2 regions of the Mesorhizobium sp. M1396 genome follow, and region 2 is predicted to be linked to the other one. Evidence: predicted binding sites of a transcription regulator. Region 2 holds the regulator's gene; the other holds the start of a gene.

Region 1 (15,773 bases), on a different contig from region 2:
TTTGCCATCTACTTCCCGAAATTCGTCGGCTCGATCTACGAATTGCTGTCGGCGCCGGTCTCCTATCTGGAGATCGTCATCGCCTATGTCGGCGGTGCCGCGACCAAGTCGATCATCCTCGGCCTGATCATCCTGGCGACAGCGTCGCTGTTCGTGCCGCTTACCATCCTGCACCCGTTCTGGATGGTCGCCTTCCTGGTGCTGACGGCGGTGACCTTCAGCCTGTTCGGCTTCATCATTGGCATCTGGGCAAAGAGTTTCGAGCAGTTGCAGCTGGTGCCGCTGCTGATCATCACGCCGCTGACCTTCCTCGGCGGCAGCTTCTATTCGATCAACATGCTGCCCGGCATCTGGCGCACGGTGACACTGTTCAATCCGGTCGTCTATTTGATCAGCGGCTTCCGCTGGAGCTTTTACGGCAAGTCCGACGTCTCGGTCGGCATCAGCCTAGGCATGACGGTCGTCTTCCTGGCCATCTGCATAACGATCGTCGCCTGGATCTTCAGGACCGGTTACCGGCTGAGGAACTGAGCGGCGAAAGTGCCTGAGCCGCAGCCAGGTCTAGATCGCCTTGACGAGCCGCAGCAACCCCAGCATCTCGACATACGTCCCCTTGCGGAAGGCGATGTAGACCGGCTCCTCGACACCGTGGAAGCGGCGCTTGAACGCCGCCTGGCCTTGCAGGTTGAACCTGCGGCGGTTGACCCAGGCAGAATCGTAGGCGCGCTGGAAGGTGTTGCGCCAGAAATCGCTTTCGGGAAATCCGCTCGGACCGATATCGACGAGCGGCGACAGGCCGAGCGTCACCACCGAGATGCCTTGCTCGCGAAAACGGTCGACGGCGAATTTGGTCAGGCCGATCTCGGCATGCGGCGAGGCATCGATATGCTTGCGCTTGAAGGCGGTGGTGTAGCCGATGACCTTGTCGTCGCGATACAATGGGTCGAAGTCGAGCAAGGCGACCAGCTCGCCATTGGGACCATGCAGGACGAAACGGCGCATATCGATGCCGAGATGGTCGGCGAACGGGCGGTTGAGAAAGCCCATTTCCCTACGCTTGACGATGCGGTCGCCGCGCCAGTTGTCGGAGAGCCGGGCGATCTCGTCGAGGTGGATCGTGCGCTTGTCCTCTTCGAACGAGAAGCCCTTCTTCAACAGCCAACGCTCGGAGTAGCGCACGGTCTCGTTGCGCTTTCCGGAAAAATCATGATCAGGCAGGGTGAGGCGCGTATCGATGCCGAGCCGATTGACCTTGTAGCCGAGTCCGGCCAGCACGCGCGCGGTCTCCTCGCCGATCTGCACGAACCACGGGCTGCCGCCGGTCTCGACGAAGCGTCTGATGTAGTCGGACCGCAGCATTGGAGCCGCCACCGGGTCGCCGAGCGCGAAATGATGCTTCATCTTGGTGCCGAAGGCGATGTAGCCGTCGGCGTCGCCGAAATAGGAAAGCTTGTTTTGAACGGCGCTGGAATAGGCTAGCGAGAAGTCACCATGGCGGCGAACCAGCGCCAGGCGCTCGACATGCGTCAGCTCCTGCCGCGCCACCTTGGGCGCGGCGCCCTCAAGGATTTTGTCGAAATAGATCCGCAAGGAGGGCATGGTCGAGATTCCGCGTGCCGCCACAGCGTCGCGCGTTCAAGACGCGCAAAGGTGCTGTAACACTTTGATTCTGCGCATGACCTTGAAAACCGAACCCTGACTCCGGGCATGCGCGTGGGGATGACAGAGACCAGCCCCCAAAGGCCTCGAATCAATCACATTGCCGCGACCTGATTACCGCTGATATCGCGCATATGCCATACAGAGCGCAATCGCGGCCCAATGGATGGCTCGAAAATCGTATGGCTGGAAAATCAGTGGCGGTTTGCTCTATGGATCCTGCACGGGATCAAACGGTTACAGCGCCCTGCGAGCTTGCTGCAATGGTCGAATGGGGATTCGAGGGTGAATGACTGATACGACAATCCGATCGGTTGCGGACCTGCCGATAACGGTCGAGCCGGCAATCGTCGTCGGCGCCGGTGTTGCCGGACTGGTCGCGGCGCATGCCTTGATGAACGCCGGCGTTCCGACGGCAATCCTGGAAAAGGAAAGCCGGCTGGCCGAACCCTGGCATCGGCGGCATCAGCAGTTGCATCTCAACACCCACCGCAATCTTTCTTCGCTGCCCGGCCTTGCCTATCCCCCCGGCACGCCTGCCTTTCCGCAAAGGACGGCCGTCATCCGCCACATGAATGATTTCAGTGGGGAGAACCGGCTGCCGGTGCAGTTTGGCGTCGCTGTCGAAGAGATCACCTTCAAGGGCGATCATTGGGCGCTGCGGACCAGCGCCGGACCGCGCCTTGCCCGCAATGTCGTCATCGCCACTGGCCGCGACAGGCTGCCGTTCATTCCCGAATGGAAAGGCATGAAGGATTTCGCCGGCCGCATCATCCATTCGGCGGATTTCGGCGACGCGCAGGGCTATGCGGGCCAAAAAGTGCTGGTCGTAGGCGCCGGCAATTCGGGTTTCGACGCGCTCAATCATCTGGCCGGCATAAACACGGCAGCCATCTGGCTGTCGGCCCGCAACGGCCCCGCTTTGCTGCCCAAGCGGGTCGGCAAGGTCGCAGTACACAGGCTTTCGCCGCTCATGGCGCGCTTGCCGTTGTGGATCGCCGATGCGGTGATGGCGGCAACGCAGCGCCTGGTTTTCGGCGACCTGACCAAATTCGGCCTGCCGCCAGCGCCCTCGGGCGGCGCCAGCCGGTTGACCTCGGACTATACCGCGATCGCCGCCGACGACGGCGCGGTCAGCGCCATCAAATCGGGCAAGATTACCGTGGTGCCAGCCATACGGGAATTCACCCGCGACGGCGTGATACTGGCCAATGGCAGTCTGGTCTATCCCGACATCGTCATTGCGGCGACAGGCTATCGCACCGGGCTGGAGCCCATGGTCGGCAAGCTCGGCGTGCTCGACGGCAAGGGCGTTCCGCTCTTCAATGGCGGCCAATCCGATCCGAAATTCCCCGGCCTGTGGTTCACCGGCATGCGGCCAAGCATTCGCGGCTGTTTCGCCAATGCCGGCATCCTGGCCAAGGCGATCGCCAAACGGATCGCAGGTTCCGCTGGCGCCTCGTCCGGTGCCTCACGCTGATTTCGGCTCGAGCCGCCGGAACCCACGACCTCCATTAGCAAGTCCCTCCGCGAGCAGGGTGAGCACCAGTTGCAAACGAGTGCCTGATATCAGACCGCGATCTTGCCGCCACCCTGTTTGGTGATGGCGACCACCGCCGGCCGCACCGGCATGTCGGGCTTGAAGTCGGGCCAGCGCGTCGACAGGTCCTCGTAGTAGGATGGGCGGCCGAACGGCTCCCAGTCCTCGCCGCCATCGCCCGGATGCTGGACGGCGACGAAGGCGGTCTGATCGTCCGGTGCGAACAGCGGACCGCACATTTCGGCGCCGATCGGCACGCGGAAGAACAGTTTCGAGGTCGCCCGCGCCGACCCTTCGGTGTCCACCGCCCACAGGCCGTCGGTGCGGCCGGTGGCTTTCGGGCCCTGGCCGTCGGTGGCCACCCACAGGCGACCGGCCGAATCGACCGCGCAATTGTCGGGCATGCCGAACCAGCCATTGGCCGTCGTCGCCGTCGAGAAGGTGGCGCCGACATCGGCCACGGTGGGATCGCCGCATTTCAGCAGCACTTCCCACTTGCCCTTGGCAGCGGCGAAATCGCCGCCATCCTCCGATATTTCGATGATGTGGCCGAAGGCGTTTTCGGCGCGCGGGTTGGCGGCATCGACCTGGTCTGCCTTGCGCTTCGAATTGTTGGTCAGCATGACATAGACCTTGCCGTTGACGGCATTGGGCTGGATGTCTTCGGGGCGGTCCATCTTGGTGGCGCCGAGCAGGTCGGCGGCGCGGCGTGTTTCGATCAGCACGTCGGCCTGGCTGGCAAAGCCGTTTTCGGTCGTCAGCGGCCCCTGGCCGAAGACGATCGGCAGCCATTCGACCGAACCGTCGTCGGCGAACTTCGCGACATGCAGCGTGCCGTCGTCGAGAAGGTCCTTGTTGGCGGCATGGTCGTTCGGATTGAACGCCGCCCTGGTGACGAATTTGTAGACATAATCGAAGCGCTCGTCGTCGCCGAGATAGAAGACGACGCGGCCGTCCTTGGCGACGATCGATTCGGCGCCCTCGTGCTTGAAGCGGCCCATGGCGGTGCGCTTCCTCGGCGTCGAGGTCGGGTCGTTGACATCGACCTCGACGATCCATCCGAAGCGGTTGGCCTCATTGGGCTCCTTGGCGAGGTCGAAACGATCGTAATGCGCGGCCCATTCATACGCGCCTTCGGGAATGCCCAGGCGCTTGTAGTTGGCGGCCTCCTTGTGGCCCTCCGGCAGGTCGCCGGAGAAATAGCCGTGGATGTTCTCCTCGGCCATCACATAGCTGCCCCAGGGCGTGACGCCGCCGGCGCAATTGTTGAGCGTGCCGAAAACCTTGGCGCCGGACGGGTCGGCATTGGTCTTGACGCGGTCGTGGCCGGCGACCGGACCGGACAACGCCATTTCGGTGTTGGAGGTGATGCGGCGGTTGAGCTTTCCGTCGCGCACCACCTGCCATTTGCCCGAGACCTTGCGGATCTCGACGATGGTGCCGCCATGGGCAGCCATCTCGACATCGACCTGCTCCTTCGAGAGCGGTGCGACTTCGGCCGACTTCTTGCCATCCTTTTCGACGATCTTGACGATGCCCGGGAACATGAGATGCGGGTTGGTGTATTCGTGGTTGACGACCAGCAGGCCATGTTCGGCCGAACCGTCGATCGCGATGTAGCCGACATAGTCGTTGTTGTAGCCGAACTGCTTCGCCTGAGCCTGCGCCGACTGTTTCGCCGGGTCGAACTCCGGCGAATCGGCAAACAGCGGATCGCCCCAGCGCAACAGCACATCGGCGTCGTAGCCGGGCGCGACATGGTGCTTGTCGTCGATGCCGGCCTCCAACTCGTCGAACGCGAAGGCCGAACCATCGGCGGCCCGGGCCTCGTCGGCGCTGACCAGCGCCAGTGGGCTGACGGTGGCGGCGATGGCCGAGACGGCCAGCGAGCCCTTGAGGAAGCCACGGCGCGAGAACCGCGCGGCGATGATCTCGCCCATGGTGCGGTTGTCGGTGGGGTTGGTTGCCGGGCCGTCGTTTTCCTCGAGCAGGCTAGTGCGGAAGCGGGCGTCGGGAGAGCGATGTTCGGTCATCTGGGGCTTGCCTCTGGCTTTGGGGATGGCTGGAGCGTGTTGCCTGTTTAACCCCTTATATCCGGTCGATCACATTTTCGTGACAGCTCAGGCCGCTTTCAACCGCGTTCCACGATCTCGGCAGCCGACCCCTTTCGCAACGGCGCAATGTGGGGACCAAGGTCCCCGATCAGGCCAAGCAAAGGTCCCTGTTGGCGCGGCATCGGTCGTAGGCCCCCTATGCCAAAGCCGCTATGCCGGCAATGGTCGGCCGCTTGCCAATTTCGGCATCGGCCTGATGAAGAGGAGGACCGGGATGCGCGGATCGATCCCCACCCGCTATCGCTGGCTGACTCTGAGAGCGACATCGGCATTGGCGCTGGCCGTCGCCCCCTATCAACCCGCCTTCCATGACTCCGCTTCTGGCATCGTTGCCGCGGCCGCGCATGCCAAGGATGGCGGACATGATGGCAGCGGTGGTGGAAGCGGTGGAAGTGCCAGCGGAAACAGCGGCAATTCCGGGCCCGGCGGCGGCGGCGATGGCGCCGGCAACGACCATGGCGCAACCGACAATTCCGGATCCGACAACGGCGGAGCCGGTCATCATGTCAATGCGGCCACTGGCGACAAGGTCGAAGTGGACGGCGACAAGATCAAGGTCGAGCATCCCGATGGCACCACGGAAGAAATCGAGAATGATCGTTTCGAGATGAAGGATGCCCTCGGCCGCACGATCATCGAACGTCCGGCGACGGCGCGCGATTTCAGTCGCCTCCAGGCATTGTGAGGCAAGGCCAGTAGGCAGCGGCCGGCTTCACAAGTCACCTCCGCCGCCCCCGGCGGAGGTGACTTGATGTCCGGCGTCTGCCGCCGCCAGGCATCGGGAAAGCCAGTTTCCCGATGGCCATCGGCGGTCGCGCCGCCGTTCATACGGCACCTCTTAGCACATGTGTAGGACTTTAGTCCAACCTTGCGCTTCCAAAAGTCCTAGGAGACAACCGCAACGGTCGGAGGTCGCTTCCGGGCACCACGTCTTTCGGCGATGTTGGTTGCAACTGCAGCGTTTGAGAGTGGGCGGGCCGGGCTCAATCGACGGAGATCAGGATGCACAGATCGCTCACGACCCGTTGTTGCCGGCTTGCGCTCAAATCCGCGGCTGCGCTGGCGTTGACCATCGCTCCCTATCAGATTGCCTTCGACGGCTCCGTTCCCGGGATTTACGCCGCCAGCGCACAGGCAGAAAAGGGTGGCAATGGCGGTGGCAACAGCGGCGGTGGAAACGGCGGCAACAGCGGTGGCGGCAATAGCGGCAACAGCAGCAGCGGGAATGGCAACAGTGGCAATGCTGGCCAGTCGGGAGCCAACAGAGGTAAGAACGACAATAGCGCGAGCCATGTCAAAGAGGTCGACGTGACAGGCAACAAGATCACGGTCCGGCATCCCGATGGCATAACGGAAAAGATCGAGAATGGTCGTTTCAGGATGGAGGATGCATTCGGTCGCACGATCATCGACCGCCGGGCCACGCCGGCCGATGTCAGCCGTCTCAAGACCTTGTGAAGCTAGCCAACAGGCAACGGCCGGCTTCGCATGTCACCTCCGCCGCCCCCGGCGGAGGTGACCTCGTTTTGCGGCTTAAGACTGGTTCCTGTCGCGGTCGCGCGCCTCACGCATCATCAAGGCTGCTTCGGTGCGGTTTCGCACATTGAGTTTCGACAGCACGCCGGTCATGTGATGCTTGACGGTCTTCTCCTGAAGTTCCAGCCGCAAGGCGACTTCCTTGTTGCTCAGCCCCTCCGCCACCAGCCGCAGGATTTCCGTCTGCCGCTCGGTGAGTTGCCGCAGCCGGTCCGCTATGCCGTTGGTCGGCTGCTGGGACTGGAGATCCGAAAGCAGTCGGGCCGACAGCGTCGGCGAAAGATAGCTTTCGCCGGCCGCCACATTGCGCAGGATGTCGGCAAGCGCGCGCGATCCGATACCTTTGAGGACATAGCCGCACACCCCTGCGTTCAGGGCCATGGTCACATCGGCATTGGCCTCCGAAACGGTCAGCATGACGATCTTTTGGGCGGGATGGCCGGCGAGGATGCTTGCGACCGCGGCCAGACCGCCGCCCGGCATTGAAATGTCGAGCAGCAATATGTCGGGCCGCACCGTCGCGGCGATGCGTTCGGCATCCTGCGCCGTGGCACCCTCGCCAGCCACCTCGAAGCCTCCGATCTCCGACAGGCTGCGCGTCACACCTTCGCGAAAGAGGGGATGATCGTCGATAATGGCGATGCGAATGGCGCCAGTCATGCTTGCTCCTCGACCGATAGACGGATCACCAATCGCGTGCCGTGCGGCCCGGTCAAGGTTTCAAACTGGCCGCCAATGCTTTCGACCCGCTCTCTGAGACCGGCGAGCCCGAGGCCCTCGTCCCGTGCGGGATCGAAGCCTGGCCCGGCATCCGATACTTCAACGAAAAGCCTGCCACCCTTCATCCCGGCACTCACCGCCTGATCCTTGCCTCGCGCGTGGCGATAGGCGTTGTTCAGCCCTTCCTGCACGAACCGATAGATGCTGATCTTCTCCGAGGCGCCAGGTTCTGGCAACTGCCCGGCCAGCGTGAGGGTCACGGACGTTCCCGTCCGCAGCTGGTGTTCGTTGACGGCCAGCCGAAGAATGTCGCTCGCGGCAGCCGTTTCGATCTGCGGCAGGACCAGGCCGGTGCAGATACCGCGTATTTCGCGCAGCGCATCCTCCAGTGTCTTGCGGATCATCGCGACCTCGGTCGAGCGGCTTTCACCCGAATGGCCATCGCCGGAAAACACCGGACTATCCATGCGCAGCGCCGCCAGCGCCACGAGTTGCGCCGGACCGTCATGGAGATCGGCGCCGATGCGTCGCAAATATCTTTCGTTGAGCGCGGTGGCGCGACGGGACGCCCTCTGCACGCGCAGTCGCAAGGCGCTGTTCTGCGTCACCAGACCCTGCAGCTCCGACACCTGGCGGCGCAGCGCCCCGCGCTGATCGTCGATGGTGCGGCTGCCGCGCAGGACGATGCCCGACAGGAGCAGGAAGGCCGCCAGCGTCGCGCCGGCCACGACCAGCCAGCTTGACCACAAAGCGGAAGCCAGCGTGGCTTTGAAGTCGTCGGCGATCTCATAGAATTCGGTGACGGCCACCACCTCGCCGGACCACGGCTCGCGCACGGGATTGTAGATCTCCAGCAATGGCAGGCCGGAAGCCCTCTCCTCATCTTCATCGTCATCGAACGTATTGAATTCGGCGACGACACTGCCCTCGAAGGCGGAACGCAGGTTGTCGCTCGGATCGAAGCGGCGGCCGATCTGCGCCGTCTCCTTCGCATAGAGAATCGTGCCGTCGCGGGTCCAGAGCTTGAACGATACGAGGCGCTTGCCGAGCGCGCCCTGGCCAAGCGTCTCGTCGAGCGCCTGCTTGACGGAGTCGCTGAGCTCATGCTGCTTGCGCAAATCGGGAAGCAGGGGCGCGATCACGCTGTCGACATACAGCGCCGTCGTGGCGGCCGAATTGCGGATGACGCCATCCCGGATCTGACCCGTCACCCAGGCGCCCACCACCAGCATGACCGCGAGCAGGCCAAAGCCGCCGGCAACGACGAATTGCAGAGCAAGGGAAAGCTCGCTCCAGCGCCGCGCCAAGTTTTGAAAAATACGAATCATGATCCCCTGACCGCCCTTCAATCGATAGGTTGGGCGATTTCAGCACATTGAGCTTCCGTCTTGCCGTTGCCAAGACCTTACGTTTGGTCGAGGTCGCTTGACGTCCCGGCGCGCTTCGGAAACAACGTCCGCGACACACGCGGCGGAAGCCGTTCGAGAGAGGATGAAACGTTGAGTTTTTCGGGATTGCTGCAGCTCGGCTTTTCGACTGTCATTTTCCTGCTGGCGGCCACCGCGGCCAAGCAATGGGGCCTGGCGCCGAGCCTTGGCAAGATCCTGCTGACGCTGGCGCTCTATTCCTTGGGCAATCTGATCATGCTGCGGCTGATCCGCGAATTCGGCATGTCGGTGTCGTTCAGCCTGTCGGCGGTCATCCAGCTGGTCTCGGTGAATGCCGTGGCACTCGTCTTCTTCGGCGAGCGCGTCAACGCGTTGCAGGCGACCGGCATCATGCTGGCAATCGCCGCGGTGGCGCTGATCACGCTCGGGCCCTATCTGCAAGGTCGGTTGTAACAGGCGAGTTGCCGATGAAGAACGCCGCGAACACACTGCTTAACCGGATCGAATTCCCGGTGCTGCTGGCCGGCCTTGCCATCGCCGCCGGCCTGTGGGGCTTCGAGGAGTTGATGGAGGTGGCGCGGGCCACCACGCCGCACGCTTTCGACACCGAAATCATGCTCGCCTTCCGCAAGGCGGGTCAGCCCGACAGCCCGATCGGCCCGCCCTGGCTGGAAGGGGCGATGCGCGATATCACCAGCTTGGGCAGCGGCAGCGTGCTGGTGCTGATCGTAACGGCGGTAATCCTTTATCTCTTGCTTATCCGCAGGCCGGCGACCGCCCTTTTTATCTTCGTGGCGGTGGCCGGTGGTCAGGTCCTGTCGAGCCTCCTGAAAGCCGGGATCGATCGGCCGCGCCCCGAACTCGTCTCGCATCTCGTCAACGAAACAACGCTGTCTTTTCCGAGCGGCCACGCCATGCTGTCGGCGGTGACCTATCTGACGCTCGGCGCGCTGGCCGCGCGCTTCCTACCCGGGCGAACGACGAAGATCTATGTGCTGTCGCTGGCGGTGCTGACGACGCTGCTGGTCGGCATCAGCCGCATCTACCTTGGTGTGCACTGGCCGTCGGATGTGCTGGCCGGCTGGTGCGCCGGCTTCATCTGGGCGATGCTGTGCTGGCTCACTGCCCGAGCGTGGCAGCGATGGCGCGGGCAGCGCCCGAACGGCGACAGCGAGACTGGAGATTAGATCAGCCGGTTGATCAGCCCATGCCCGCAACCCGCCAACAGGAAAACCGCGGACAGCAAGGCTGCCGATGTCACGAAGGTCTTGAAAACAGTCAACGCGTTACCTCCCACGCCAGATGGGACACCCTAGCTCGCAATCCTCGGGAAGTATCTGAAAAAATGGCTGGTCAGGCGACGAAGCTTATGTCCCAGACGTTCATATTGATGCTTGAAACATCATAATGATGGTATTATACATTATTTCTGCAGACTCAGACGGGGATTCCGGCCGATGATCACTGCCGCGCAGATGCGCGCCGCAAGGGCGCTGGCCGGCATCGATCAGAAGACGCTCGCCGAGCGTGCCGGCGTTTCGCTTCCAACGATACAACGCATGGAGGCGAGCGATGGCGTGGTCAGGGGCGTGGTCGACACGCTGATGAAGGTCATCCAGGCTCTCGACGAGGCCGGGGTGGAGTTGATCGGCGAGAACCAGACCAGCGAGCGCGGCGGCCGGGGCGTGCGCCTCAGGCCTGTCGTGCCGCCAGATCCCAAGGCTGAGCCGGCATAAAGTCGCGACGGCGACCGCCGACAGTCCTGCCGACGATCCCGCCGCTTTCAGGGTGCGGAAGGCAGTTCATGGATCAGACGCAGCGGGCGGTGCATCAAACGGCCCATAAGTCGGCCCACAAATCGGCAAAGCCGACATTTTCCGAACTGTTCACGCCGAAACTGGTGACGGTCTGGCGCGAGGGCTACACGCTCGCAAACTTCAAGGCCGACGCCATCGCCGGGCTGACGGTCGCCATCGTCGCGCTGCCATTGTCGATGGCGATCGCGATCGCCTCGGGCGTGACTCCGGAGCGCGGCCTCTACACCTCGATCATTGGCGGATTCATCATTTCGGCGCTCGGCGGCAGCCGCTTCCAGATCGGCGGTCCGGCCGGTGCCTTCATCGTGCTGGTGGCCGCGACGGTTGCCCGGGTCGGTATCGATGGCCTGCTGCTGGCAACGATGATGGCAGGCGTCTTCCTGCTCGCCATCGGCTATCTCCGGCTCGGCACCTACATCAAGTTCATTCCCTATCCGGTGACGGTCGGCTTCACCGCCGGCATCGCCGTCATCATCTTTTCAGGACAGATCGTCGAATTGTTCGGGCTGAAGCTTGCCGGCAGGGAGCCGGGACCGCTGGTGCCGAAGTTGATCGCGGTCGGTGAGGCGGCCGGCACCATCAACCCCGCGGCGACCTTCGTGGCGGTGTTGACCATCGTCACCATAGCCGGCCTGAGGCGCTGGCGGCCGACTTGGCCCGCCATGCTCATCGCCATCGGGCTGGCATCGCTGGCCGTGGCGCTTCTTTCACTGCCTGCCGAAACGATCGGCACCCGCTTTGGCGGTATTCCACGCAGTCTGCAGATGCCTGCCTTGCCGCCGATCAGCCTGGACAGGATGGTCGCCGTGCTGCCGGATGCCATAGCCTTTGCCCTGCTCGGCGCGATCGAATCGCTGCTGTCGGCGGTGGTCGCCGATGGGATGACGGGCCGGCGGCATCGTTCCAACTGTGAACTGGTGGCGCAAGGCTTTGCCAACATCGCGTCCGCCCTGTTCGGCGGCATCTGCGCCACCGGCACCATCGCCCGCACGGCGACCAATGTGCGGGCCGGCGCCCACGGACCGATTTCGGGCGTGGTCCACTCGGCCATCCTGCTGGCGCTGATGCTGGTGGCCGCGCCGCTCGCCAGCTACATCCCGCTCGCCGCTCTTGCCGGCGTGCTGGCGGTCGTGTGCTGGAACATGTTCGAGAAACAGGCCTTCGCCACGCTGTTGCGCGCTTCTCGCGGCGACGCGCTGGTGCTGATGGCGACCTTTCTGCTCGTCATCTTCCGCGACCTCACCGAAGGGATCGTCGTCGGCTTTGTGCTGGGATCGATCCTGTTCATCGACCGCATGGCCAAGAGCATTGCGGTCGAGGCCGATCAGCCGCTGGTGCGGGAGGACGAGGCCGACAGCACCAGCGTCTACGATTCCAGCGAGGCGACCGACGCCGACACCGTCGTCTACCGCATCTCGGGCGCCTTCTTCTTCGGCGCCGCGTCGACCGTCGGCACCGTGCTCGACCGCATCGCCGACCAGCGCAAGAACTTCATCCTCGACTGCTCGGCCGTGCCATTCTTCGATTCGACGGCGGCCAATGTCATCGAGGGCGCCGCGCACAAGGCCAAGCGCGCCGGTGTCCGCTTCATCATATCGGGTGCCGCGCCGCAGATCCGGCGCATGCTGATCAACCACGGCGTCAAGCGTCCGCTGGTGACCTATGCCGCTTCGATCCGGGACGCCCGGGCGCAGCTGAAAGGAAAGCTGGAGGCGGAGTAGGCAACCAGGATTTGCTGGCCGGTGGCCGCTTTGTGCAAGGTGTCCGCCGGTTGAACGCCAACTTTTGATCCTGAGTTGGCTCACGCAAGGCGCGACGTGAGCGACCGCTTTGCGCCGCATGCGTTTCGGACGTTACGGTCAATTTTGCCGCAGCCTGAAAGCGGACATTGTCGGCACCACTGTAGCGGTCGGGGTTGTGCCTTGAGAGGCATTCGTTCGAGGACCGGATGAAAAACGGACGCCCAACGAGGAACTGCGCCGCATGCTGATGGGCCACACTATCCATCGGCCCAAATATGGTGAAGGCGGCGAGATGGAAATGTGGCGGAACGAGCTGCTTAGATCGCGCTGACGTTCAAGCCCGTGACCGTCTGAATGAACCCAAGGCAGGACTACCTTCCAAGGCGATGGCAGCCAAGGTGGGCTAGTGACAAGAAAATGCCTACGCCGCGTGTGCTGGCACAACACACATGGAAGTCGATCTCAACCAAAGCGAGTTTTTACGCTGCCGCCGATGATTAGGCGCATCCCCTTTTCTTTATTTACTTAAACGTATACAAGTTTATCTTGCAACGCAACGCTTAAGGGGGGCTACAATGGACATGATAAATCGACGTGCAGCGCTGACTCTCGGGGCCGCTTTCGCGGGCGGGGGTATTGCATTGGCAAATGGCAGCCAAGGCAACGCAGCCCAGCCATCTCCAGTGTCGGTACAGGACAGCGCAGTGCTTTTCTGGAACGAAGTGGCACTGAAGCTGAACGCCCTGGACCATAGCTTCACAGGCGACAACGCAAAAGATCTCCCGCGCGCTCCCGGGCCAGTCGCATCAGCGAGAGCACTCGGCGTCATTCATGCCGTCATCGCGGATGCACTATTCACGGCAGATCCGAGTTCCGGGTTCAAGCCGTACTTCGTTAAAGGCATCGGCCCGGGGGATGTTGACAAGGACCTTTTCGTTGGCGGTGCGGCCGCGGCGATAGTGTTCTACATCTACGACACAGGAAGCCACGCCGCTCTCATCAAAGACAGCGAGAACGAGTTCATTCGAAACTTCCGTGGTCCCGACGGCGTGAACAACAGAAGGAGTTGGGAAGCCGGCCGATTCTTTGGCAATCATCCCGACTTTCATGCGCTCTTTAATGGTCCCGAAATCCTCCGGGCAATTCATCCGACTGAGATCAAAGACTATCAACCCGCCAAAGGCTTCCACCAGCCGGATCCTTATCATTGCGGTCAAGGATATTACGGTCAGATCTACGCAAAGGTGATCGATCCCATCATCATCACCAGGGAAGACGTGGAGAAGACTTTTCTTCCTCCTGAGCCACCGGCTACCACGTCTCAACAGTGGAAAGACTCCCTGGAGGACGTCAAGAAGGCAGGCCAGTTGTATCTGAAGCCGAACGCGGGCACCGACCAGCCAAAATACGAAACTGATCAGTTGGAGGTGGGCTACTTTTGGGCATACGACGGGCCGCGCTTTCTCGGCACGCCTCCGCGATTCTACAATAAAATAATTCGCGAAATCGCGATCGCCGACGGCATGGACGAGGCTTGGATCGCCCGCCTACTGGCGCTCTGCAATCTGGCGATGTCGGATGCCGGCAACGTCGCATGGCATGCTAAATACGAGTGGAAGGTACCGCGCCCTGTGATTGGGATCAGGGAAGCGCCGCAAGCAGAAGGAGGCGACCCAACGTGGAGACCGCTCGGCGCGCCCAAGACCAACAATCGTCTCCCTGGGGCCGGCATCGCGTTTGTAGCATCTGAAGCCTCAGCTGACGCGGCGCCGTTTGCCGAGAAAGCAGCAGCGGCCGCGACTTCATCGCTCGATGCTCTTCAGGACAGGACGGTCCAAGACGTATTCCTTGGAAGCGGACTAGGCGGCGCAACGGTTCCCGTTTCCGGTGGAGTCGGATGCGAGCCAAACCCGGACCTGAACTATGTTTTGGGCGCGTTCACGCCCAACTTCCCCGCATACCCGTCCGGCCACGCAACATTTGGCGCGGCTGCATTCCATGTCCTTAAGATGGTGCGCAAGGATAGAAAGCCGGCTGAGGATGAAAATATGCTGCCAACGATCAACGGAGCGGGGATCAAGCATGTGTCTGACGAACTTAATGGTGCGTCGATCGACAATCTAAGGTCATCAGCTCGCGAGTTCATCTGGCGGGAATTTGCCACTATCGACAAGATCATCGAAGACAACAACCGTAGCCGGGTCGTTCTGGGTGTCCACTGGGACTTTGATGCTACCGCGGGCGCGGTGGCCGGAACAGAGGTCGCCAAAAAGGTCGTCGATACGGCCTATAAAAAATAGCGAAAATCCTTCTTTGACACAAAGGCCGCCGTCCGGCGGCCTTTGTGTCAGGCACTGGACTGTCGACAAGGGACCTCGGGCCCGCGCAATTGTTTCGGCGGATCGGTTCTCCCGGACTGGTGGCAATCGTTCGAAGGGCCGCGCCTCTACTTCTCCAGCAGATTCATGCCTGCGCCCTTGCGGGCCTGGGTGAATATGATTGCTGAAGGTTGGTCGGGTTCCCATCCGAGCGGGCGCAGATTCTGAAAACAGGCGCTCATCTCAATGTCTGGGTTGGGCCTATCGAGCCTTCATTGTGCCCTTGGTTAAAGCCGCAACGAGGTCGTGAGCCGAACGGCGGCTTTAACTGGTCCCTCGGCAATAACCGGGCGGACAGCAAACGGCCCCAAAGGCGACATCAAAATATCTGCTCGGCAATGTCCGCTATTGGCACTTGGCGCAAGGTCGGCCGATCCGGGGGACGTCGTTTATTAGCCGCAATACGAGTTCGAGTTGGCGGTCATCGCCGACGAACGACTGTCCATCTCGAGGCTGTTGGCGAATGTCTCGGAGATCGGCTTGAGGCCCCTATGACACTCAGTCGAGCTTCAGCGCCGCAACCTCGCCCTCGTTCATCAGCGGCACATAGAGGATCGACTTGCCGTCGGTGCCGATGTCGGCGCTGCCCGGCTTGAAATGCGCCACCGCTTCCGGCGCGGCGCCGGGATGATAGCGGTAGAGCGTGCCGGTCATGTAGGCGGTGGCGTAGATGGTGTCGCCAATGGCGACGACACCATCGAGGTCGGCGAATTTCTGCGCGTCCGGCAAGGGCGAAACCACCTTGCTGGCGATGTCGACCGACAGCAGCCCGCCCGGCTCCGCCGTGCTGAAGTCGGGCTTGATGCCCTTGCCCCAGGAGGCGACGATCAGCCTGATACCATCGGCGAAGACGCCGTTGGGCGAAGCAAGCATCGCGTC
Region 2 (15,773 bases):
AGGAAGAACGGAGCGAACGGCAGGTCGAACAAGACCGCCGCGCCGCGTGACCTGATGAAGGCGCATACCGAGGCAAGGTCGCGCAGTGGAGACGGAGCTGCGCCGCCGGCGTACTTAGCCTCAAGCGAGACGGCGAATGTCCTCGCGCCCAATCTGTTGTCGACCGTGGCTGCAACGCGCTGTGTGTAAACGGAGCGGACCGTATCGAGGAGACCGAGAAAGGCGAGCGCGAGAACCGCGATAGCAGAGAGGTAGAAAAGCGTCTCGACGCTGGAGGACAGCAGGACGCGGTCATAGACCTGCAAGAGATAGAGGGGGATCACCAATAGCAGGATGTTGATGAGGAACGAGAAAGCACCGACATCTACGATGGCGCGCCTCAAGACTGCCCGCAGGCCAGACTGTGCAATCATTCCCGCGCTCCAACGGCTCATGGCCCCAACGTGAGGGCGTCGCTTAGACCGAATGGTCGGGCGCGATGTCCAAGGGGTGGTGCTGCAGGTCGTCCAGCGTATAGGCGCGGATGTAGTCGATTTTCATCTCCGCCGGCGTCGCCAGATGGTCAGGAGGCTGGCCGGCAATGCCGCCCACCGCGAGATTTGCCAATATGTACATGGGGTCGTGCATGTCGGACGGCGTTGCCGCTTGGGCGACCTTTACACCATCGTAGGTCCAGACAAGCTCATCCTTCGTCCAGAGCAGGCCATAGGTGTGGAAACCGTCGGTGTCCGCAACATTCACCGTGGACGAAACCTTCGTGTGCGCTCCCGTCTCATTGGTATGCGCCGTCATGTAGAGCGTGTTCAGATCCTGGCCGCGCGTTTCGACAACGTCCAGCTCCGGCGGCCACGATCCGTCTTCCGGAAGCAGCCAGAAGGCCGGCCATGCTCCGGCTGTTTCGGGCAGGTCCGCCCGCATTTCGAAATAGCCATAGGTTTGCGCGAAGGTGTCGTGCGTCGTCAGGATCCCCGAGGTGTATTCATAATTGTTGATCAGAGGCTTGATGTCCTCCGGCGCCTGCGCCGCGGTGATGGTGAGGACGCCGTTTTCAACGCTGAACGGGTGGACGGAACTCGTCGGGCCATAATTGGCGTCGACATACCATTGCAGTTCGCCATTGCCGCTCAATGTGCTGCCGTTCGGCGCTCCCCACCAGAAATTGGAATTCCAGGTGCCGTCCTGTCCGTTCCGAAGGCTCAGCGTGTTAAATTCGTCGGAGAAGGACAGCGTCATTCCGGACTTGTCTATCGGCAGCTCGAACTGGGTGGGCTGCAACTTGTCGATGGTCGTATTCTTGAACACCAGGATCTCGTCGGATCCGAGGTTCAGCATCACGTTCGATTCCACCTGAACCATCTGTGAACGGACGGCATCGAACGAAGTGAAGTCATAGCCGTTAAGGCGGACCGTATCGGTCGCACCGAAATCGAAGATAAGATCACTTCCATTTCCTTTAGAGATGGCGAAAGTGTCGGCGCCGTCTCCGCCGATCAGGACATCGTCGCCCTTGCCGCCATCCAGCGTCTGACGACCCGACCCGCCCTTGATGATGTTGTCCAACGCATTTCCGAACGCATATCGATTGGCGCCAGTAACGACGAGGTTCTCGAAATTGTCGGGGAGCTTGTAGCTCATCCATGTGTCGATCGTGTCGATTCCTGCCCCAGGATCCTCGACCACCTTATTGTTGGTGGAATAGAGGTGATAGTAGTCGTCGCCGGCGCCACCGTAGATCGTGACCTTGACGCCGGTGTCTCCCCAGAAGGAGTCGTTGCCGGAGGTGCCATGCAGTTCCGGTCCAGACCCAGTGGCCGAGAACCAATGAGTGGAAGCGCCGGTGTAGGGAAGAGGGACGCCTTTGGCGTTTACGACGGTGCTCATCAGAAATCCTTCCTCATGGTATTCGACCTGGTGAAATCATTCGATACGAGTCCCAGCGACTGCTTCCCAAGCAACGTTGCAACGGATGAAATAGTTCCAGGGAATCGTCATCCGATCCGAGATAATATTGACCATTCGGCGCACATACACTGAATAAAGAGAAGGAATCCGTCCTCCGTCAAAAATGTAATTTTAATAAAATTCTATATTTATGTGAAAGTCGCGTGCTTTGACGGATATAGATACATGCATTAGTTCAAACCTCGCTAGAAGGAGCACGATTTGGAGGGCAGAGTTTTACGGGCAAAATGGCGATTATGACCGACTAATCGCGAACCGTTCTTCCCGCGGCCAGCCGGACACAACAGCAGTTTGAGAGATCGCAGAGCAATCGAGTTGTGAAGGGACCGACCAGTTAGCCACGCACAATCAATTCCAGCATGGCTCACTCCGCTGCGGACGTTTCGCTGCGACCGGGCAACGAGCGCGAAGGGTCGGTTAAAGATTTCAATCCCGCCTGCTTGAATGTCCGCCACCGCATTTTGGATGCCAGAAGCCGCCTGTCGCCTTGGCCCAAATGCGGTCATTCGAAAACTGATGGGATGACCGCATTTGGGCGCCACATGCTCGTTCTCCACCGATGAGACGAATGCAACATTCCACCCTTCGCGGCCGTTGGCGACCGCCTGCTGACCGAGTTTGAACCTGGGTTCCGATTTATCGGGATGGGATGGGAATTAATCTTCCCTGATCGCGTAGCCTGCACCTCGAATGGTGCGGATGACGTCGGGCATGCGGCCGTTGTTGACCGCCTTGCGCAGCCGGCCGACATGCACGTCCACCGTGCGTTCGTCGATGTAGATCGTCTCACCCCAGACATTGTCGAGCAGCTGGCTGCGCGAGAACACGCGGCCGGGATGGCGCATCATGAATTCGAGCAGGCGGAATTCGGTCGGCCCGAGCCGGATCTCGCTCTTCTTGCGATAGACCCGATGCGATTCTCGATCGAGCACGATGTCGCCGACCTTCAGCACGCTGGACAGCACTTCCGGCTTGGCACGGCGCAGCAGCGCCTTGACCCTGGCCATGAACTCCGGCGTCGAGAAAGGCTTGACCAGATAGTCGTCGGCGCCGGTCGAGAGGCCGCGCACGCGGTCGCTCTCCTCGCCGCGCGCGGTCAGCATGATGATCGGCAGCCGCTCGGTCTCGGGGCGCATTCGCAGGCGTCGGCAGAGTTCGATGCCGGAAACCGCCGGCACCATCCAGTCGAGCACCAGAAGGTCAGGCACGTTCTCCTGCAGCCGGATCTCGGCCTCGTCGCCGCGCGTCACCACCTCGACCTGATAGCCCTCGGACTCCAGATTATAACGGAGCAGCACGCCTAGCGGCTCCTCGTCCTCCACCACCATGATGCGTGGCGCGATCATCGGCTGGTCACCCCTGTCGTCATGCCGCCGGCGCGGACATTGTCGTCTCGTCCTGCTTCGGACGATTGGCCGGCAGCTGCGTGCCGGTCAAAACATAATAGGCATTTTCCGCGATGTTGGTGACGTGGTCGCCGATGCGCTCGAGATTCTTGGCGCAGAACAAAAGATGCGTGCACGCGGTGATGTTGCGCGGGTCTTCCATCATATAGGTGAGAAGTTCGCGGAACACGGAGGTGTATTTGACGTCGATGCGTTCGTCGTCGGCACGCAGTTTCGCCAGCGCGGCGGCGTCACGCGCCGCATATTCCTCGATGACGCCCTGCACCTGGATCAGCACCAGTTGTGCCATTCCATCGATCGAGTGCGAAAGGTCGCGCGGCGTAACGCTGAGGCCGACAGTGCCGACGCGCTTGGCGATGTTCTTGGCAAGGTCGCCGATGCGTTCGAGATCGCCGGCCATGCGGATCGAACCGACGACATGGCGCAGATCGTCGGCCATCGGCTGCCGCTTGGCGATCAGCGTGATGGCGCGGTCGTCGAGCTCCCGCTGGCGCGCGTCCATGATCGCGTCGTCGGAGACGACGCGCTGTGCCAAGGCGTTGTCGGAATTCAACAGCGCCTTGGTCGCACCGCCGACCATCGAGCTGGCGAGATCGCCCATGTCGCTGATCAGCTTGCTGATCTGACCGAGATCCTCGTCGAAAGAAGCGACTGTGTGTTCGCTCATGATCCTGTTCCTCGTATGCCTGAGCTCAGCCGAAGCGGCCGGTGATGTAGTCCTGCGTGCGCTTCTCGCGGGGCGACGTGAAGATCTTCTCGGTGCGGTCGAACTCGACCAGCTCGCCCAGATACATGAAGGCCGTCTGCTTCGACACGCGCGCCGCCTGCTGCATGTTGTGGGTGACGATGACGATCGTGTAGTCGGCTTGCAACTCGTCGATCAGCTCCTCGATCTTGGCGGTTGACAGCGGATCGAGCGCCGAGGCGGGCTCGTCGAGCAGGATGACTTCCGGCTTCACCGCCACGGTACGGGCGATGCAGAGCCGCTGCTGCTGGCCGCCTGAGAGGCTGAGGCCGCTGGCGTCGAGCTTGTCCTTGACCTCGGTCCAGAGTGCCGCGCGCTTCAGCGCCTGCTCGACGCGGCCGTCCATCTCGGACTTGCTCAGCTTCTCGTAGAGCCTGATGCCGAAAGCGATGTTTTCATAGATCGACATCGGAAATGGCGTCGGCTTCTGGAACACCATGCCGATCTTGGTGCGCAGCAGGTTGAGGTCCTGCGAGCGGTCAAGAACGTTCTGGCCGTCGAGCAGCACCTGACCTTCGGCGGTCTGCCTGGGATAAAGCTCATAGATGCGGTTGAAGACGCGCAGCAGCGTCGACTTCCCGCAGCCCGAAGGCCCTATGAAAGCGGTGACGCTGCGCTCCGGCAAGGACAGCGTGATGTCCTTCAGCGCCTTCGACTGGCCGTAGTAGAAGTTGAGGTTCTTGACCTCGATCTTGGCCTTGGCGGTGGCCTCGGCGGCGATCGTCATGTCTGGAGACAACATCTGGCTCATTTGTCCTCTCTGCGTCCGGTCAGGCTGCGCGCAACGATGCTGAGCGCGAGAACCGTCAATGTGATGATAAGTGCGCCGGTCCAGGCCAGTTGCTGCCATTCCTCGTAAGGGCTGAGAGCGAACTGGAAGATGGTGACAGGCAGGCTGGCCATCGGCGCGTTGAGATTGCTCGACCAGAACTGGTTGTTCAGCGCCGTGAAGAGTAGTGGTGCAGTCTCGCCGGAGATACGGGCGATCGACAGCAATATGCCAGTGACAATGCCGGAAAGCGCGGCGCGGTAGGCGACCGACTTGATGACCACCCAGCGCGGCGCGCCGATCGCGGTGCCGGCTTCGCGCAGGGCGTTCGGCACCAAATTGAGCATGTCTTCGGTGGTGCGCACCACAACCGGAATGACGAGGATGGCGAGCGCGACAGCACCGGCGATTGCCGAGAAATGCCCCATCGGCCGCACCATCAGTTCGTAGACGAACAGGCCGATGATGATCGACGGCGCCGACAGCAGGATGTCGTTGATGAAGCGCACCACGGTGGTCAGCTTGGAAAAGCGACCGTATTCGGCCATGTAGGTGCCGGCCAGCACACCGATTGGCGTGCCGACGATGACGGCGATGATCGTCATGACCACGCTGCCGTAAATGGCGTTGAGCAGGCCGCCGGCGTCGCCGGGAGGCGGCGTCATCTGCGTGAAGACGTCAAGGGACAGGCCGGCGGCGCCCTTGTAGACCAGCGCGCCGAGGATGAGCGCCAGCCAGGCAAGTCCGATGCCCGCCGCGGTGACGCACAGCGTCATCATCACGGCATTCTTCCTCTTGCGGCTCTGGTGAAGCGATGTGGCTGTCGACATCGGTCAGGCTCCGGTGCGGGCGTCGATGCGCATCAGCATGTAGCGGGCAATGGCAAGGATCAGGAAGGTGATGACGAACAGGATCAGGCCGAGCGCCACCAGCGAAGACGTGTAGAGGTCGCCGACGGCTTCGGTGAATTCATTGGCGATGGTCGCGGAGATCGTCGTTGCCGGCGCGAACAGCGAGGTCGAGATGCGGTGCGCGTTGCCGATGACGAAGGTCACCGCCATGGTTTCGCCCAGCGCGCGGCCAAGGCCGAGCATGACGCCGCCCATGATACCGATCCTTGTGTAGGGAATGACGACGCGGCGGGTCACTTCCCAGGTCGTGCAGCCGATGCCGTAGGCGGATTCCTTCAGCACCGGCGGCACCGTGTCGAAGACGTCCTTGGTGATCGAGGTGATGAAGGGCAGCACCATGATGGCCAGGATCAGCGACGAGGTCAGCAGGCCGATGCCATAGGGCGGACCGGCAAACAGGCTGCCGAGGCCGGGAATGCCGTGGAACACGCCGATGATGAACGGCTGCACGATCGTCTGCAGGAACGGCGCCAGCACGAACAGACCCCAGATGCCGTAAATGATCGAGGGGATGCCGGCCAGCAGTTCCACCGCCATGCCGATCGGCCGCCGCAACGGGCGTGGGCAAAGCTCGGTGAGAAAGATGGCGATTCCGATGCCGAGCGGCACGGCAATCAGGATGGCGATGGCCGACGTGATGATGGTGCCGTAGATCGGTGCCAGCGCGCCGAACTTCTCCGTCACCGGATTCCAGCTTTCGCTGGTCAGGAAAGAGAAGCCGAAGGTCGACAGGGCTTGCCAGGATCCGGCAAACAGCGAGATCGCGACGCCGCCAAGCAGGACCAGCACCAATATGGCGGCGGCCCGGGTCATCCCGTGGAAGATTGCGTCGGTCAGCGCGAATCGTCTGACGATCGCGTCGCGCGAACCTCGAATGGCTGGCAAGGCTTCCTGGACAGCGCTCATGTGAAGCTCGGCTCTTTGAGTTGAGGAAAAAGGAGCGCCGCGCCGCGGCGCTCCTTCAAATGTTATTACTCGCCTGCGTAGACGGGCTTCCCGTCGGCCTGGATGTCGGCCTTCCAGGAGGTCTTGATCAGGTCGACGACGCTGTCGGGGATCGAGACATAGTCGAGCGCCTTGGCGGTTTCCTTGCCGTCCTTGTAGGCCCAGGCAAAGAACTTCAGCGCTTCGCCGGTGGCGGCGGCATCGTCGGGAACCTTGTGGATCAGCACCCAGGTCGAAGCAGCGATCGGCCAGCTGGTGTCGCCGGGTTCGTTGGTGATGATGACGTTGAAGTTCTTCGCGCCTTTGAAATCGGCATTCGAAGCAGCCGCACCGAAGGATTCGAGCGACGGCTCGACGACCTTGCCGGCGGCATTCACCAGCTTGGAGTAGGAAAGGCTGTTCTGCTTGGCATAGGCATACTCGACGTAGCCGATGCCGCCGTCGGTCTGCTTGACGGTATTGGCAACGCCTTCGCTGCCCTTGGCGCCGACGCCCGTAGGCCATTCGACGGCTGTATCCGAACCGACCTTGTCCTTCCAGTCGGGCGACAGCTTGACCAGATAGTTGGTGAAGTTGAAGGTCGTGCCCGAGCCGTCCGAGCGATGCACGACGGCGATCGCGGTGGACGGCAGGGTCAGGGTCGGGTTCAGCGCCTTGATCGCAGCATCATCCCAGGTGGTGATGGCGCCGAGGTAGATCTGGGCCAGGGTCGCGCCGTCAAGAACCAGTTCGCCCGGCTTGATGCCGGTCAGGTTGACGATCGGCACGATGCCGCCCATCACCATCGGGAACTGCACGAGGCCGTTCTTTTCCAGGTCGGCATCGGACATCGGCTTATCGGTGGCGCCGAAGGTCACGGTCTTGGCGATGACCTGCTTGATGCCGCCGCCCGAACCGATCGACTGGTAATTGAGGCCGACGCCGGTGTCTTTCTTGTAGGTGTCGGCCCATTTGGCGAACACCGGATAGATGAAGGTCGAGCCGGCGCCGGAAAGATCAGCTGCCATTGCCGCGGAAAGGGTGAAAGTGGACGCCGTAGCCATTGCGATCGCAACGGCCGCCGAGCGGATGAAATGTCTCATGTGGCCTGCTCCTGTTCGGAAGATGGTCTCTCGGCGCCATTGCTCTCGGCGCCCGCTGAGGCCAATAGCCTTCGATTATTACAGTCGCATGACAGTTTGATGTCACCCCGGTAACGCATGATCGGGACGAACAAATTGTGGCCTGGCCAGCACTCCCGATGGAGCCCGGCTTTGTCCCCGGAATCAGGGGCTTGCGACGTTTAGGCCCGAGGCTGGCCGGCGATTTGGGATCAGCAGGGCTTTATAAAGAAAAGCCGGACGGGAGCGCGTTGCTCTCGGCCACGGTGTCGTGGCCGGGCCATCGCCGAAAACAGGTCCGTTGGGGTAGGTTGACGCTGTCTCATGCCGGCGGTCGCTGCTCCCGCCCGTAACTGGGAAGAGCGGAATTCGAATACGGCCATTGTCTTGATCAGGCACAGTTTTGATATGGTGCGATCGCGCCATAGTGCTGCGCGCGGGACGCGTCGCGAATCTTTGCTTGGCTTCTCGCGAACCGGTGCGGCGAGAACCCCTTACCCGGCGTTGCGCTGAGCCTGACGGCTGGCGCCGATCCAGCGCTCGACCTTCTCGAGCAGGGCCCTGGGGCTGATCGGCTTGGGCAGATAGTCGTCCATGCCGGCCTCCAGGCAGCGCTCGCGATCGCCTTTCAGCGCATGCGCGGTGACGCCGACGATCGGCACATGCGTGCCGGTTTCTTCCTCCAGCCGACGAATGGCGGCGGTTGCCTCCAGCCCGTTCATCTCCGGCATCGAGACATCCATCAGGATCATGCACGGATTGAGCCGGCCGAAGGCGTCGAGCGCCTTGCGGCCATTGCCGACGATCTCGAAACGAAAACCGGTCTCGCCGAGAATCTGGGTGAACACCATCTGGTTCACCTCATTGTCCTCGGCCACCAGGATATCCAGTCTGTCGCCACCACCGATCGGGGGTAGCCGTGGGCGAATCGAAGGCGGCTGCAGCAGCGCCCGCTGCTCCGACGGCTGTGGCCGCGCTACAGGGACGGTGCCTGCGAGCGGCAGGGCGTCGCCGCCGCTCGTGTTGTGGCGATGCCGCTGGATGGTGGCGACCAGCGTTTCCAGCAGCACCGATGAGCGCGCCGGCTTGATCAGCTGGGCATCGATGCCGAGATCGTGATAGCTGGTGTTGGCGAGCGACTGGTCGACCGAGGTCAGCATGATGATCGGTGTGCCGGCAAGGCCGGCGGTGTTGCGCACGATCCGCGCCATTTCGGCGCCGCTCATCTCAGGCATCTGGTAGTCGAGCACGACGCAATCGACCGGCACGCCATAGGCGGCGGCGGCGATCAGCACCTTGAGGCCCTCGGCGCCGCTTTCGGCCGCGCAGGAATCGAACGTCCACGATGTCATCTGTTCGGTCAGGATGGCCCTGTTGACGGCATTGTCGTCGACGATCAGCACGCGCGCGCCGGTCACGTCGATCGGCATGATGGGTTGCCCGTTCTGCTCTCCGGCCCTCGGTAGCGTCACCGCGAACCAGAAGGTCGAGCCTTTGCCTTCGGCGCTCTCGACACCGATGTCGCCGCCCATCAGCTCGACGAGTCGCGAGGTGATGGCGAGGCCGAGGCCGGTTCCCTCGTGCCGTCGCGTCGATGAGGTGTCGACCTGGCTGAACTTCTCGAACACAAGTTTCAGTTTTTCCTCGGGGATACCTATGCCCGTATCGGTGACCGAGATGGTGAGCTTTGTTCCGGTCGCAACTCTCTCGCCGGTGACATCGACCAGCACATGGCCTTCATCGGTGAATTTCACCGCATTGCCGAGCAGGTTGGTGACGATCTGCCTGATGCGGCCCACATCGCCGACGAACAGGCTCTCGAGACGGGGCTCGATGCGCACGATGAGCTCGAGGTCCTTTTCCTTGGCGCGTGTCGACACCAGCGTCGCCACATCCTCGATCGCCTCGGCAAGATTGAAGGGCGCCGGATCGAGCACCAGCTGACCGGCGTCGATCTTGGAGAAATCCAGGATGTCGTTGATGATGGTGAGCAGCGCGTTGCCCGATTTCACGATGATGTCGGTAAATGTCTTCTGCTTCGGGTCGAGATCCGATTTGGCCAGCAGTTCGGCCATGCCAAGCACGCCGTTCATCGGCGTACGGATCTCGTGGCTCATATTGGCGAGGAATTCCGACTTGGCGCGGTCGGCGAGTATGGCGCGCTGCCGCGCCTCGCGCAGTTCGGCCTCGCGCATCTTCAGCTCGGTGATATCGGTGGTCGATCCGATCAAATAGAGCGAACCGTCGGATGCGATCATCGCGCCCTTGCGGGCGAATTGGTGCCTGACGCTGCCGTCGGCCGCCGTAACGGTCTCTTCGACCTCTTGCGTTTCACCGGTGCGCAGTACCGCAAGGTCGCTGTCGACGAAGGCTTCGCCATCAGGCCCGAAGATCTCGATGTCGGTCTTGCCGATCACCTCGTCCTTGCCGAAGCCGGTGAGATCGCTCCAGCCCTTGTTGACGTAGAACTGCCTGAGGTCGGAGCGCTTGGCGTAGATCGACACAGGTACGTTGTCGATCAGGCTGCGGAACACCTCGTTCTCGCGCATGCTCTCTTCCAGCGCGCGCTCGCGCGCCTTGACGTCGGTGATGTCGGTGCTCGAACCGACCAGATGCACGGATCCGTTCAGCGCCACCAGGCGGCTCTTGCGCGTCATCAATTGCCGAACCGTGCCGTCGCGATGGGTGACGGGTTCCTCGACCTCCTTGACGGCGCCGGTCACCACGACTTGTGCATCGTCATCGCTGTAGCCATCGGCGTCCTGCGCACCGAACAGCTGGCGGTCGGTGCGGCCGATGACATCCTCCTTGCCCAAGCCCGTGATCGCGCACCAGGCCTTGTTGACGAACTCGATGCTCAGGTCCTGCGCCTTGATGAAGGCGGCGACCGGCAATTCGTCCAGCACATGCCGGAACAGATCGATCTGGCGCATCGAGTCGCGCAACGCCGCCTCGCGGCTCTTGATCTCGGAGATGTCGACACGAACACCGATGAAGGTGCCATCGTCGGTGCGCATGTCATAGACCTGATACCAGCGGCCATCGGGGTTGTGACGCTCGTAGGAGGAATTGGGCAAGCGGTAGCGGGCGAGGATCGCATCCAGCCAGCGATCATGGTCGCTGTCGTAGAGCTGGTCGACTTGCGGATCGCCGCTGTTGCGGAAATAGCCGTTCGCATGGCCGAGGACGAGCGCCTCGCGGAATGTGCAGCCGGGCTGCCATGCCGGCTTCAAGGCCGGCAGCGTGTCCTGGATCTTGCGGTTGGCGAAAACGAACCTGTCGTCGCGATCGTAGATGATCACGGCGGCCGGCAAGGATTCCAGCACGCTGGCGAGATGCTTGCGCGCATCCTGCGCCTCGGTCTCGCGGCGCTTCATGTCGGAAATGTCGAACAGGAAACCGGCAACGTAATTGCGGCCGCTGGGCATGCCGACGCGGCTCTTCCTGACGATGCGCGAACGGCTGGCGCCATCGGCCTCGAAATTTTCTTCCACTTCGTACGGGCGTCCGCTGGCAAGCACGTCCCGTTCGCTCTGCTCGAAAAGCGCGACGGCGTTCGTCGGCAGGAAATCGCCGCCGGGTTTGCCGAGCATGGCTTGCGGCGTCTGGCCGAACAAGGCGGCGAACGCCTCGTTGACGAAGACGAAGCGCAGATGGTCGTCCTTGACGAAGATCGGATCCTTGACCGCGTTGATCACCGCTTCCGCCAGTCGCGCTTTCTCCAGCGCGTCGGCAAGGTCGGCCTCGCGGTCCTTCATGTCGGTGACGTCGACATAGGAGATCAGCCGCTTGCCGCCGGCCAGCGGCGCCATCGACGATATCAGCGTGCGGCCGTCATTGCGCGGGAACTGCCGCGATCCGGCGGTGCCGGCCCTGATTTCCGCCTCGCGCTCGGCGATATGCCGCTGCCATGTCGCGTCGTCGGAACCAAACGGGTCGATGTCGCGGCTGGCATCCATCAGATCGCGGAAGCTGCAGCCGATCTCGGCGCGCCGGGCGTCGATCTGCCAGAAATCGTAGAAGGCACGGTTGATGACTTCGGCGCGCATATCGGCGTCGAGGACGAGGACACCGATCGGCATCTGGTCGACCATGATGCGGAGATTGGCGAAGGTCTCGGCGATTTTGGCGTTGGCGTTCTCGATCTCGGCATCGCGATGCTTGATCTCGGTGACCTCATAGTAGGTCAACAGCCGCTTGCCTCCGGACAGCGCCGTCACCGAGAACATCATGGTCCTGCCGTCGGCGTGGAGAAACTCGCGCGGCGCGACGGAGCCGGCGCGAATTTCCTCGATGCGGGTGGCGAGATAGCGCTGCCATTGCTGTTCGTCGATGTCGCCATAGATGCCGTTGCGGCGGTTGAGTTCCATCAACAGGCTGAACGGAGCGCCGACGGTGACAGTGCCGTCCGGAATCCTGGAAAGCTCGCGATAGGCCTTGTTGACGATCAGCGTGTCGAACCTGGCATCGAGAAGCACGACGCCCATGTGCATGGCGTCCATCGTCCGCTCGAGATCGACCAGATGCTGGTCGGGTTCGCCGACCGCCGATGATTCCTGCCTCGGGGTTTGGAAGGCGCCGGCCAGTGCCGTGATGTTGCGGCCGACACCGCGATAACCGGCGAATTTTCCCTCGTCGTCGAACCTTGGAAAGCCCGATGTCAAAACCCGGCGGCAATCGGCGCTACCACCTTTCAGTTCATAGACGAAGTCGCGAAACGGCCGGTGCGCCTGCAGATCCTCCAGATGCGCGGCACCGCTGCGGTCGCCGTTCAGGACCTGGTTGAGGAAGTCGAAGCGGAACCGGCCAAGCACTTTTGCCGGATCGATGCCGGTGGCTGCCTGGTAGTTTTGCGAAAGCCAGGAGAAGCGCAGTTCGGCGTCGGTCTCCCAGACCCAGTCCGCACCGGCTTCGACCAGTTGGCGAAGCGCATGGACCGACCCCCTACCTGTGGCGGACGATGATGTATCGTCGCCATGCATTGTCGATTTGCGAGGCCCGCGCTTGCCGCGCGCGCCGATTGTTTCGTCCGCTTCCGCCATGCCGTCCCCACCCCGAAAACCAAGGCCGAACCCTCCTTCGCGGTTCGTCGGCGGAATGTGCCCGAGAAGCATTAACGATCCGCTAACCATAACGGACTCGTCGGACAAATTGACCGGCACGAGCTGCGTTGTTCCGCCCGGTTGTCGGCGGGACCGAAGCCGCTATATAAGCGCTGGCAGGGGTAATGCTGATGTCTGGACGGATCGTGCCTTTTTTCATGGGGCTGGCGCTGCTTTTGGGCAGCGGCTGCTCGCGCAGTTATGACGGCACCGTCGTCATCCCGAGGCCGCTCGATGTCCGGCGGTTCTGGGACCGGCCACCCCCGAATGTCGACTACGGGCCTTCCGAGGTCGAGAACAGTGCCTTTCCGGTGGCGCCACAACCGCCGAGGCGATTTTCCGACAGCAAAGTCATGACGCATGCCGCGCCGAGACGGCACCAGACGAGGCTGCCCGCGTCAGCCTCTCTATCCGCCCCGGCGAAGCCGCTGGTATGCAGGAACGTCAGCGAACCAGGCAAGAGAGCTCGCATGGTTTGCGACTAGATCGCGGTCAAACGAGAAGCGATCGGCAAAAACTGCCCTCACAGCGAGGCTGCGCCTTTTTTCGGCTGTTTCGCGCCGAGCTTGTCGAGTGCGAGACGAACCTGACGCAAATCGTCCTGCCAGCCGTCATCGTCGTCCATCGGGCTCTCCGAGGCCGCCCGCTGCAGCCCGCGCGCCTCGGATTCGATCTCGCGCAGTTCAGCGATTTTCTGTTCGGTGGTCAGGGAGTCGTCTTCGACGATCTCCAGCACCCGCATTTCCCTGAACGTAGCCATGGCGTTTCTCCTGGCTGATGTCGATCACAACGCCGTGAACGCCTCTCTGTTCCGGATCGCAAGAGGGTTTGCTGCAATAGATTTTGACAGTCGCATGCCTTGAAATTCATCGCGGTATCCGATGGCCGCCGGCAGCTCGGTGTAGCTCTTGCGCGTGTCGAGCGCGGCCATCTGGTCAGTTTCAAGGCTGGCGTCGCTCAGCGTGCGGAGGGCGGCAACGATCGTCGAAGGCCTGCGGCGCGACGAACCCGTGATAATCCGCCGTTGCCGCCGGGCGCCTTTGAAACCTTTGCCCCGTCTTCGGCGTTCAGCGGCCAAGGAGAACGCAGATGTCGATCCACTTCACGGTCTCGGACCTGACAAGAAACCTGTTTCACTCACTGGGACTGGATCACGAGCGCGCGCCTAGACCTCTCAACCCCGAGCAAAGCCTGTTGTTGGAATGCTATCTGGCCGGCCAGGTGCCGGAATCGGCCTGGAACGACTATGTCTTCGAGACGCCCGACCTTGCCCGGCATGCCGAGGCAAGGCGCGGCCACCACTGAGCCGGCGAGCCGTGCGCACGGCTGCGGTACAGTGACTTGCACAGCTTGCGGGCTTACTTCGGAGAGGCGAACTGCAACGTGAACACGTTGCCGGCGATGCCTTGCGCCAGCTTCGGCGAAAAGGTCAGCGGCAGACATTTCCGCAAGGCCGTTGTTGCTGCCTCGACAAACGATTTTTTTGCGTTGGCATCGCCATCCACCTTGATGGCCGTCGGCCTCGGTGCACCGATCAGCGTGCCGTCCCGCCTGAAGCTGAAGCTCAAGGTCACGCTGGCGGTTCCGGCGTCCGCCGGTGGCGTCCAGCATGCCTGGATGGCGGCCCCGACATCGTTCATGGTGTTGAGTTCAGCCGCATTCGAAGGATAAACGGCGCTCGCCAGCATCACGCCCGCAACCGCGACCCGCCTCGCAACGCTTTTCATCGCCAGCCCTCATCTCACGCCTGACCGACAATCCATGCCGGACTGCCGAAATGGATGGTAGGGCCGACGCCGGCAATGACAATATCTCCCGGCAAAGTTGACGCCAAAAAAGCGACACCGGACGCGGCTTGCGTGGCCCGATCGCTGCTCGATCACGCCCGGCGATAGAGCAATTCCAGGAAAAGTGTGAAACGGTTTTCCGTCTCGGAATTGCGTCAAACAAGGAGATGGCGCGCGAAAAGCAAAAAGGCCGGCATGGCGCCGACCTTTCCTATCGCTACGACGTTCTGCGCCAGTACATCCGTGGTCGCGGGCCGAAAGCGAATTACCGGCAGTAGACAGGGCTTTGGTTAACGAGTCCTTAAGCTCAGGCCTTGGCCTGCGACTTCACATAGGCGATGTAGCCGCGCACGTCGCCGGCCGGCTCGCTATACGCCTTGCCGAGCTTCTTCTCGACCGCTGCCACATAGTCCTGCGCCCATTTGGGCAGGACATAGTCGATGACGGCCAGGAATTCGAGCGTCGCCGCCAGGCGGATGTCGGCGATGGACGGGTTCTTGCCGCCGATGAACGGCTTGCCGTCCCTGAAGAAGCTGTGGAAGACCTCCAGCGGCTCGGCGATCGCGGCCATCGCCGCCTTCTGGGCTTCGGACTTCTTGTCTGGATGGGCGTCGCTATGACCGACCTCGCCGGCATATTGCGGAAAACCGAGGAACGGATAGGTGGCGCGCGCCACATAGGGGTAGAGCGTACCGACCAGGTAGAACATGGCGCTGTCGATCATCGCCCGCTTGGCCGGCGCCTTCGGATAGAATTTCTCCAGCCCGTGCTTGTTGGAGAGGTATTGCATGATGGCGCAGCTTTCCCACAACACGCCTCTGGGAAGGCCCTTGTCCTCGATCATCGGCGTCAAATGGGCGGGGTTGCGCGCCATGAATTCCGGCGAGCGGGTGTGGCCCCAGGCATCGGTCTCGGCGGCATCCAGCCCGGCCGCGCGCGCGAATACCCGAACCGTCATGTTGTTGACGCTGGGCTTCAGCATGCTGAGCTTCACGCCAGGCCTCTTCGCCGGCTTCGCCCTGGCCCTAGGCGCGGCTTTTGCCGTC

The links. Region 2 encodes PhoB, which activates phosphate uptake and scavenging genes when phosphate is short. Its sites were predicted from a motif close to TGTCATNNANCTGTCAT; they were not measured.
Region 1: a site for PhoB is predicted at 5,301-5,317, ahead of NKH02_RS17990 (PhoX family protein). Genes of this name have one in related genera too.

What each region holds. Positions count from the first base shown of each region.
Region 1 is NZ_JAMYLA010000025.1:69,857-85,629, reverse strand. It holds gene NKH02_RS18005 (ABC transporter permease) at 1-531, shown strand, start outside; gene NKH02_RS18000 (phosphatidylglycerol lysyltransferase domain-containing protein) at 562-1,599, opposite strand; gene NKH02_RS17995 (flavin-containing monooxygenase) at 1,949-3,139, shown strand; gene NKH02_RS17990 (PhoX family protein) at 3,229-5,232, opposite strand; gene NKH02_RS17985 (hypothetical protein) at 5,528-5,998, shown strand; gene NKH02_RS17980 (hypothetical protein) at 6,316-6,771, shown strand; gene NKH02_RS17975 (LuxR C-terminal-related transcriptional regulator) at 6,847-7,509, opposite strand; gene NKH02_RS17970 (sensor histidine kinase) at 7,506-8,897, opposite strand; gene NKH02_RS17965 (hypothetical protein) at 9,069-9,410, shown strand; gene NKH02_RS17960 (phosphatase PAP2 family protein) at 9,425-10,144, shown strand; gene NKH02_RS17955 (helix-turn-helix domain-containing protein) at 10,415-10,693, shown strand; gene NKH02_RS17950 (SulP family inorganic anion transporter) at 10,762-12,495, shown strand; gene NKH02_RS17945 (vanadium-dependent haloperoxidase) at 13,092-14,816, shown strand; gene NKH02_RS17940 (SMP-30/gluconolactonase/LRE family protein) at 15,393-15,773, opposite strand, start outside.
Region 2 is NZ_JAMYLA010000016.1:113,113-128,885, forward strand. It holds gene NKH02_RS13210 (type I secretion system permease/ATPase) at 1-413, opposite strand, end outside; gene eglC (endo-1,3-1,4-beta-glycanase EglC) at 457-1,881, opposite strand; gene phoB (phosphate regulon transcriptional regulator PhoB) at 2,619-3,308, opposite strand; gene phoU (phosphate signaling complex protein PhoU) at 3,328-4,035, opposite strand; gene pstB (phosphate ABC transporter ATP-binding protein PstB) at 4,061-4,864, opposite strand; gene pstA (phosphate ABC transporter permease PstA) at 4,861-5,712, opposite strand; gene pstC (phosphate ABC transporter permease subunit PstC) at 5,716-6,699, opposite strand; gene pstS (phosphate ABC transporter substrate-binding protein PstS) at 6,765-7,820, opposite strand; gene NKH02_RS13250 (PAS domain-containing protein) at 8,333-12,880, opposite strand; gene NKH02_RS13255 (hypothetical protein) at 13,215-13,400, opposite strand; gene NKH02_RS13260 (hypothetical protein) at 13,464-13,700, opposite strand; gene NKH02_RS13265 (hypothetical protein) at 13,725-14,018, opposite strand; gene NKH02_RS13270 (hypothetical protein) at 14,030-14,245, shown strand; gene tolA (cell envelope integrity protein TolA) at 14,299-14,667, opposite strand; gene NKH02_RS13280 (glutathione S-transferase family protein) at 15,035-15,773, opposite strand, start outside.